Linked DNA regions of Rudanella lutea DSM 19387. Each later gene encodes a partner of the first gene's protein in a complex. Links are inferred from orthologs where the notes say so. Each region holds a gene or a part of one and is shown on either strand. Other genes may lie near its edges.

Region 1 (2,945 bases):
AAACCGCCACAGAGGTGTCCAGTTCAACGGCCAGACTGGTGTTGGCTGTTACCTCTTCGATGTATTGGAATGTAGTCAGAATTTCTGCCTTACCTTTCCGCACCGCTACGGTATGTTCAAAGTGGGCGGATGGTTTCCGATCGGCTGTCCGGATAGTCCAGCCATCTTTATCCTGAGTGATCGCTTTCTTTCCGAAATTGACCATCGGCTCGATCGCCAGTACCATTCCTTCCCGCAGCTTTACGCCTTGTCCACGCTTGCCATAATTAGGTACTTCGGGGGCTTCGTGCAGGTTTTTACCTACACCATGTCCGACTAACTCCCGAACAACCGAGTACCCAAACCCCTCTACGTACGACTGTACAGCGTAGCCTATGTCGCCAATTCGGTTTCCATCAATCGCTTTCTCCAAGCCGATGTACAAAGATTCTTTCGTGCGGGCCAACAGTTTCCGTACAGAGAGGCTTACTTCGCCTACTGGGTAGGTGTAAGCACTATCAGAATGAAATCCATTGAGTTGAACTCCGCAGTCAACAGAGATAATATCTCCGTCCCGTAACTCGTACTTACTTGGAAAACCGTGCACTACTATGTCGTTGACTGAGATGCAAAGCGCACCTGGAAAACGAGTAGCAGTACCATTGTTAAAGCCCAGAAATGATGGAATACCCCCATTATCTCTAATGAACGTCTGGGCTACCGTATCAAGTTCCTTGGTCGTAATACCCGGACGAATCAGCTTTGCTACTTCTCCATGAGCTTTACCCAGGACCTGAGCACTCTCACGCATCAGCGCAAGTTCTTCATCGCTCCGAAGGTAAATCATGTTACTCTTGGCGGACATTAGGCAGCTACAGTTTCGGCACGTCCTTGTACACGACCTGATTTCATCAAGCCTTCGTACCGACGCATGAGTAAGTAACTTTCTACCTGCTGGAGCGTATCGAGAACTACACCCACCATGATCAGGAGCGATGTGCCACCGAAGAATTGCGCAAAACCAGTGGTCATGCCAAGCAAGTTGGCAATGGCTGGAAGAATTGCAACAATGGCAAGCATAACAGCTCCGGGGAGCGTGATACGGTCGAGTACCATACCAATGTAGTCTGAAGTAGCAATACCCGGCTTAACGCCCGGAATAAAACCGCCACTACGCTTCATGTCATCGGCAATCTGAGTTGGGTTAACGGAGATTGCCGTGTAGAAGAATGTGAAGACGATAATCAACAGGGCGAAAAGTACGTTGTACTGCCAGGTGGTATAGCTTTGAAATGCGTTCTGTACCGAAGCTGCAAAGTCGCTTTTTTCTGCGAAAAGCCCTGCCAGATACGTTGGGATGAACATCAAAGCCTGAGCAAAGATGATTGGCATTACGCCCGCTGCGTTGAGCTTGAGCGGCAAGTATTGACGCTGACCGCCCACTACTTTGTTACCAATAACCTGCTTAGCGTACTGAATCGGGATTCGGCGAACGGCCTGGGTCAGCATAACTGCCCCCATAACCACGAAATACAGTGCCACCAATTCAAGAACAAAAATCAGCAGACCTGATGAACCACGTGATTGGAATTCGCCCAAGATGGCACCCGGAAAACGAGATACAATCCCGATCATGATGATCATGGAAATACCATTGCCGATGCCCTTGTCGGTAATCCGCTCACCCAACCACATGCAGAAAATGGTTCCAGCGGTAAGGATGAACAGTGAAGAGATTGTGAACAGACCCCGGTCGATGAATAGAGCGTCGGCGGGAATCGTCGTACGGATGTACGTCAATGCTTGCACGGCAGTTACCCCGATGGTCAGCACCCGCGTAATCTGATTGAGTTTTTTTCGACCAGATTCGCCTTCCTTCTGCATTTTTTGAAAGTACGGTAGGGCCAGCGTCAACAGCTGAATGGCAATAGAGGCCGAGATGTACGGCATAATACCTAAGGCAAAGATTGACGCTTTGCTGAAGGCACCACCCAAAAAGGTGTCTAACAAACCCAATAGACCCCCGGTATTAATATCCAGGCGCTTGGGATCAACGCCGGGCAGTACAATCGCTGAACCCAGACGGAAGACGGTAATAAACAACAGAGTGTTCAGGATACGAGTCCGTAATTCCTCTATTGAAAAGATGTTTTTGAGCGTGGTGATAAGACGATTCATAAAATTTCAGGCCGTTGCCGTGCTCACAGATTAGTTCTTCTCTCCCTCTTTTTCGTTGGCCCGAACAGGTTGTGCTGGTACTACAGCTTTACCACCTGCCTTTTCAATGGCCTCTTTGGCGCTGGCCGAGAAAGCATGGGCATGCACTTCAACAGATGCCTTCAGCTCACCCCGGTTCAGAACTTTGATCAAATCACCTTTTGCCATCAAACCATTTTGCTGGAGTACGGTCTCATCAATAACGGCAGCGTTTGTTTTTTCAAACAGGATCTGCAGTGTATCGAGGTTGATAGGCTTGTACTCTACGCGGGTCGGGTTTTTAAAGCCAAATTTCGGTACCCGACGCTGAAGGGGCATTTGACCACCTTCGAAGTGTAATTTACGGCTGTAGCCTGAGCGTGATTGCGCCCCTTTGTGGCCACGGGTAGATGTACCACCCATTCCTGAGCCTTGTCCGCGACCGACTCGCTTGCGCTCTCTGACGGAACCCTTAGCCGGTTTAAGGTTGCTTAAATTCATTTTATTATTGTGTTTGTACTTGCAATGATTATTTGCAGCCTGCAAAATTCGTAAAAAGAATTGCAAACCGCAAAAAAGACGTTGGATATTAGACGATAGACGTTAGACATTGATTGTTAGCGAGGTAATCGTCAATGTCTAACGTCTGATGTCCAACATCTAACGTCCACTATCTAACTCCTCAAGGGTTAGATTTCTTCTATCTTAACGAGGTGCTTTACCTTGTTTACTACACCGGCGATAGCGCTGTTATATTCCAGCTCAATGCT
Region 2 (4,012 bases), 180 kb from region 1 along the record:
AGATGCCTCATTAGGAAGGGCAAAAGTAGCGGAAAAATCCTAAAATGACGTACCGTTGTGTGAGCTCTTAGTGAATGGAATCCAATTTGATCCTATTCTCTAGATCCAATAGGCAGAGAACGCCGTATTGTCACCTCAGCGGCTCTCCTCACAAATCCTGTCACGTTCTCTGCCAAATCGGGTAAAAAGACGATACGGAGCGGTTCTTGCAGTACCCGTCTAATAAACTAATTTTGTAGAAAATTACGTCAGGAGGCAAATACCGGACCCCAATCGTTTGTTTTGTTGTTACAGGCTAGCCGATGTAGACCAGCATACCTCTGACTTTTGATCCAACGAAATGATTAATCTCATCACCAAGGGCATTACCAAATTTTTCGGCACCAAGTCGCAGCGGGACATTAAAGAACTGCTGCCCTACGTCGAGAAAGTGAACGCTGAGTTTGCCCGATTGAAAGACCTTTCCAACGACGAACTCCGTCAGCTGACCGCCGAACTGAAGGCGCACATTGCTCAGGAGTTGCAGCCGATTGACAATCAGCTCGATGGCCTGCGGGGGCAGATTAATGACCAACCCGACATGGACGTCAACGCTAAAGAGCGGATCTTTAACCAAATCGATAAGCTCGAAACCGACCGGAATAAAGAACTGGAACGGGTACTCCTCGATATTCTACCGCAGGCCTTTGCCGTGGTGAAAGAAACCGCCCGGCGCTTTGCCCAGAACGAACAACTTGAAGTGACCGCTACCGAGTACGACCGGGAGCTGTCGTTCCGGAAAAGTAACGTGCAGATCGTGGGCGACAAAGCCTACTGGGCCAACACCTGGGATGCCGCCGGTACCCGCATTAAGTGGGACATGGTGCATTACGATGTGCAGATTATAGGCGGGGTTGTACTGCATCAGGGTAAAATTGCCGAAATGGCAACAGGTGAAGGTAAAACCCTTGTTTCGACCTTCCCGGCGTTTCTGAATGCCCTGAGCGGGCGCGGGGTGCATATCGTTACCGTAAACGACTACTTGGCCAAGCGCGACTCCGAATGGAACGGGCCACTCTTCGAATTCCACGGGTTGCGCGTTGATTGCATCGACAAGCATCAGCCTAACTCCGAAGCCCGGAAAAACGCTTACCTCGCTGACCTGACGTACGGAACCAACAACGAATTTGGCTTCGATTACCTGCGCGACAACATGGCGCGCGGTATTGATGAGCTCGTGCAGCGCAAGCACCATTTCGCGATGGTCGATGAGGTCGACTCGGTCCTGATCGACGACGCCCGGACTCCGTTGATTATTTCGGGCCCGGTACCCCGTGGCGACGAGCAGGATTACATTGAACTGAAGCCGCGCGTATCGCGTGTGGTAGAAGCTCAGAAGAAGCTGGTGTACGACCTGCTCAACGAAGCCAAAAAGAAAATTGCCGCTGGCGACGATAAAGAAGGCGGTTTGGCCTTGTTCCGGGCGTACCGGGGTCTGCCCAAACATAAGCCACTCATCAAATACCTGAGCGAGACGGGCGTAAAGCAGATTCTGCAAAAGACCGAATCGATCTATCTGGCCGAAAACCAGAAACTGATGCCCGAGGCCGATGCTCCGCTTTATTTCACCATTGATGAGCGGCACAACAACATCGACCTGACCGAAAAAGGCATCGACTACATCACCGGCTCGGGCGAAGACCCCAACTTCTTTATCCTGCCCGACCTGTCGATCGACCTCAATGAAGTCGAGAAAGATGGCGAGCTGAGCGATCAGGAGAAGATTCTGCACAAAGAGGCCATCATTCGGGATTACTCGGTCAAAACGCAGCGGATCAATACCGTAAATCAGCTGCTGAAAGCCTACACCCTGTTTGAACGTGACACGGAATACGTGATCATGGACGGCAAGGTAAAAATTGTGGACGAGCAGACAGGCCGGATCATGGAAGGTCGCCGGTGGTCGGATGGTTTGCATCAGGCTGTTGAAGCCAAAGAGGGTGTGAAGGTAGAAGATGCCACCCAAACCTACGCCACAATCACCCTCCAGAATTACTTCCGGATGTACCACAAATTGGGTGGTATGACGGGTACGGCCGAAACGGAAGCCTCTGAATTCTGGCAGATTTACAAACTCGACGTAGTGGCTATCCCAACCAACCGGGCCATTAGCCGCAAAGACGAGGAAGATAAAGTGTACCGTTCGGTGCGGGAGAAGTACAACGCTGTGGTTGATGAGATCAACGATCTCGTACAGAAAGGACGCCCGGTACTCGTGGGTACTACGTCGGTCGAGAACTCCGAGTTGCTCAGCCGCCTGCTCACGCTCCGCAAAATTCCGCATCAGGTTCTGAACGCGAAGTATCACCAACGCGAGGCCGAAATTGTGGCCGAAGCGGGTAAGCCGGGTACCGTAACCATTGCCACGAACATGGCCGGCCGGGGTACCGACATCAAACTTACGCCTGAGTCGAAAGCAGCGGGCGGGTTGGCCATCATCGGTACGGAGCGGCACGAGTCGCGCCGGGTCGATCGGCAGTTGCGCGGCCGGGCGGGTCGTCAGGGCGATCCGGGTACGTCGCAGTTTTTTGTCTCGCTCGAAGATAGCCTGATGCGTCTGTTCGGTTCCGACCGGATTGCCCGCGTGATGGACCGGATGGGTCTCGAAGAAGGCGAAGTGATTCAGCACTCGATGATTACCAAGTCGATAGAGCGCGCCCAGAAGAAAGTCGAGGAAAACAACTTCGGTATTCGGAAGCGGCTGCTTGAGTACGACGACGTGATGAACTACCAGCGGGAGGCTATCTACAAACGTCGGCGCAATGCCCTCTTCGGCGACCGTCTGTCGCTCGATATTGCCAACATCATGTACGACGTTTGCGAAGACATCGTGACCAATGCCGAAGGCAATTTCGATGAGGTGCAGCTTCAAATGCTCACGTCACTCGGCGTGACAACCGGCCTCAGCCGCGACGAGTTTGTGAAACTGAAGAAAGCCGATCAGGTTCGGCGGCTGTACGAGGAAGCCGAGACCCATTATGCCGATAAAAACAGTGCCATTGCCGAAAAGGCGTTGCCCGTACTGACGCAGGTACTCGAGCATCAGGGCCATCAGATCCGTAACATCGTGGTGCCGTTCTCGGATGGTCTGCACGAGTTGCAGGTAGTAGCCGACTTACGCGAGGCCGTTGCTTCGGGTGGGCGACTGCTCACGACCGAGATGGAAAAAGCCGTGTCGCTGTCGATTATCGATCAAGAGTGGAAAGAGCACCTGCGCGAGATGGACGATCTGAAACAGTCCGTTCAGAACGCCGTTTTCGAGCAGAAAGACCCCTTGCTTGTCTACAAATTTGAATCGGTCGAACTGTTCAAACGATTCCTGAGCAAGGTCAACTTCGATACGATCAGCTTCCTGACACGGGCCGACATTCCGGCGCAGGACCCGCAGGAGATTGAGCAGGAGGTACGGCAGGCCCCTGAGCAACGCTATCCGGAGCCTCAGCCCGAGCTGTACACCAACATGGATGATTTCGACGACGACCATCTGGCAACGGGCCCCGAAGAGTACGCCCGTCGCATGGCCCAGAATGAAGCCATGGGTGCAGGTGCGCCACCCATGCCCCGGCAGATGCCGACGCGTGTGAACAAGGTTGATCGCAACGCCCGCGTAAACGTTCAGTATGCCGACGGCTCTGTGAAGCGTGACGTAAAATATAAGACGGTTGAAAACGACATCATGACCGGACGGGCCATGCTGATTGACTAACAAGCGTTTTTCAAACCCTTGCAGGTTTTAGAAACCTGCAAGGTCTATTGCTTTAACAACCTTCCGAAACCGGGCAGATTTCCAGAATCTGCCCGGTTTCTTTGCTTCTGAACCAATGCGGACACACTACCTGTTTTAGCGTTAGTAAGCCGGGCTTACTTCGCACAGCCAGACAATGAACAACCGCCTTGGGGTGATTACAACCCTCTCTATCAGTTTGTTTGCCTTGTTTTTCTCGGCACGGCCGTCGGGCGATATCCTTACCCT

Evidence for each region. The genes of interacting proteins can lie anywhere in the genome.
Region 2: the proteins of secY (region 1) and secA are in contact, whole or in part, in a crystal structure (PDB 3DIN), measured with the Thermotoga maritima proteins. The link is inferred for Rudanella lutea DSM 19387 from one-to-one orthologs. Residues at the interface, in WP_004081795.1 of Thermotoga maritima: Glu108, Gly109, Glu110, Glu111, Ala236, Glu237, Arg238, Arg239, Ile240, Thr241, Ile242, Gln243, Tyr244, Ala245, Arg246, Arg247, Val248, Thr249, Gly250, Arg251, Arg252, Val253, Tyr254, Gly256, Ala257, Ser258, Thr259, Tyr260, Leu261, Pro262; in WP_004082002.1 of Thermotoga maritima: Glu261, Ala262, Arg263, Lys300, Ala301, Arg302, Thr303, Ile304, Ile305, Leu323, Tyr324, Asp325, Pro326, Val329, Ser330, Tyr333, Ile336, Lys340, Phe345, Val349, Glu363, Phe364, Tyr374, Ser375, Gly376, Gly377, Glu393, Ile395, Thr482, Ser483.

The regions. Positions count from the first base shown.
Region 1 is NZ_KB913013.1:2,755,484-2,758,428, reverse strand. The notes cover bases 1-2,873. They hold secY (preprotein translocase subunit SecY), read right to left. Parts: upstream 2,158-2,873; coding sequence 844-2,157; downstream 1-843. Other genes in these bases: rpmD (50S ribosomal protein L30), read right to left, coding at 2,865-2,873; rplO (50S ribosomal protein L15), read right to left, coding at 2,188-2,676; map (type I methionyl aminopeptidase), read right to left, coding at 1-826. Also shown: more of rpmD, read right to left, coding at 2,874-2,945. UniProt on the Escherichia coli protein: The central subunit of the protein translocation channel SecYEG. Consists of two halves formed by TMs 1-5 and 6-10.
Region 2 is NZ_KB913013.1:2,576,788-2,580,799, forward strand. The notes cover bases 6-3,945. They hold secA (preprotein translocase subunit SecA), read left to right. Parts: upstream 6-340; coding sequence 341-3,745; downstream 3,746-3,945. Other genes in these bases: RUDLU_RS0110660 (hypothetical protein), read left to right, coding at 3,921-3,945. Outside these bases: more of RUDLU_RS0110660, read left to right, coding at 3,946-4,012. UniProt on the Escherichia coli protein: Required for protein export, interacts with the SecYEG preprotein conducting channel.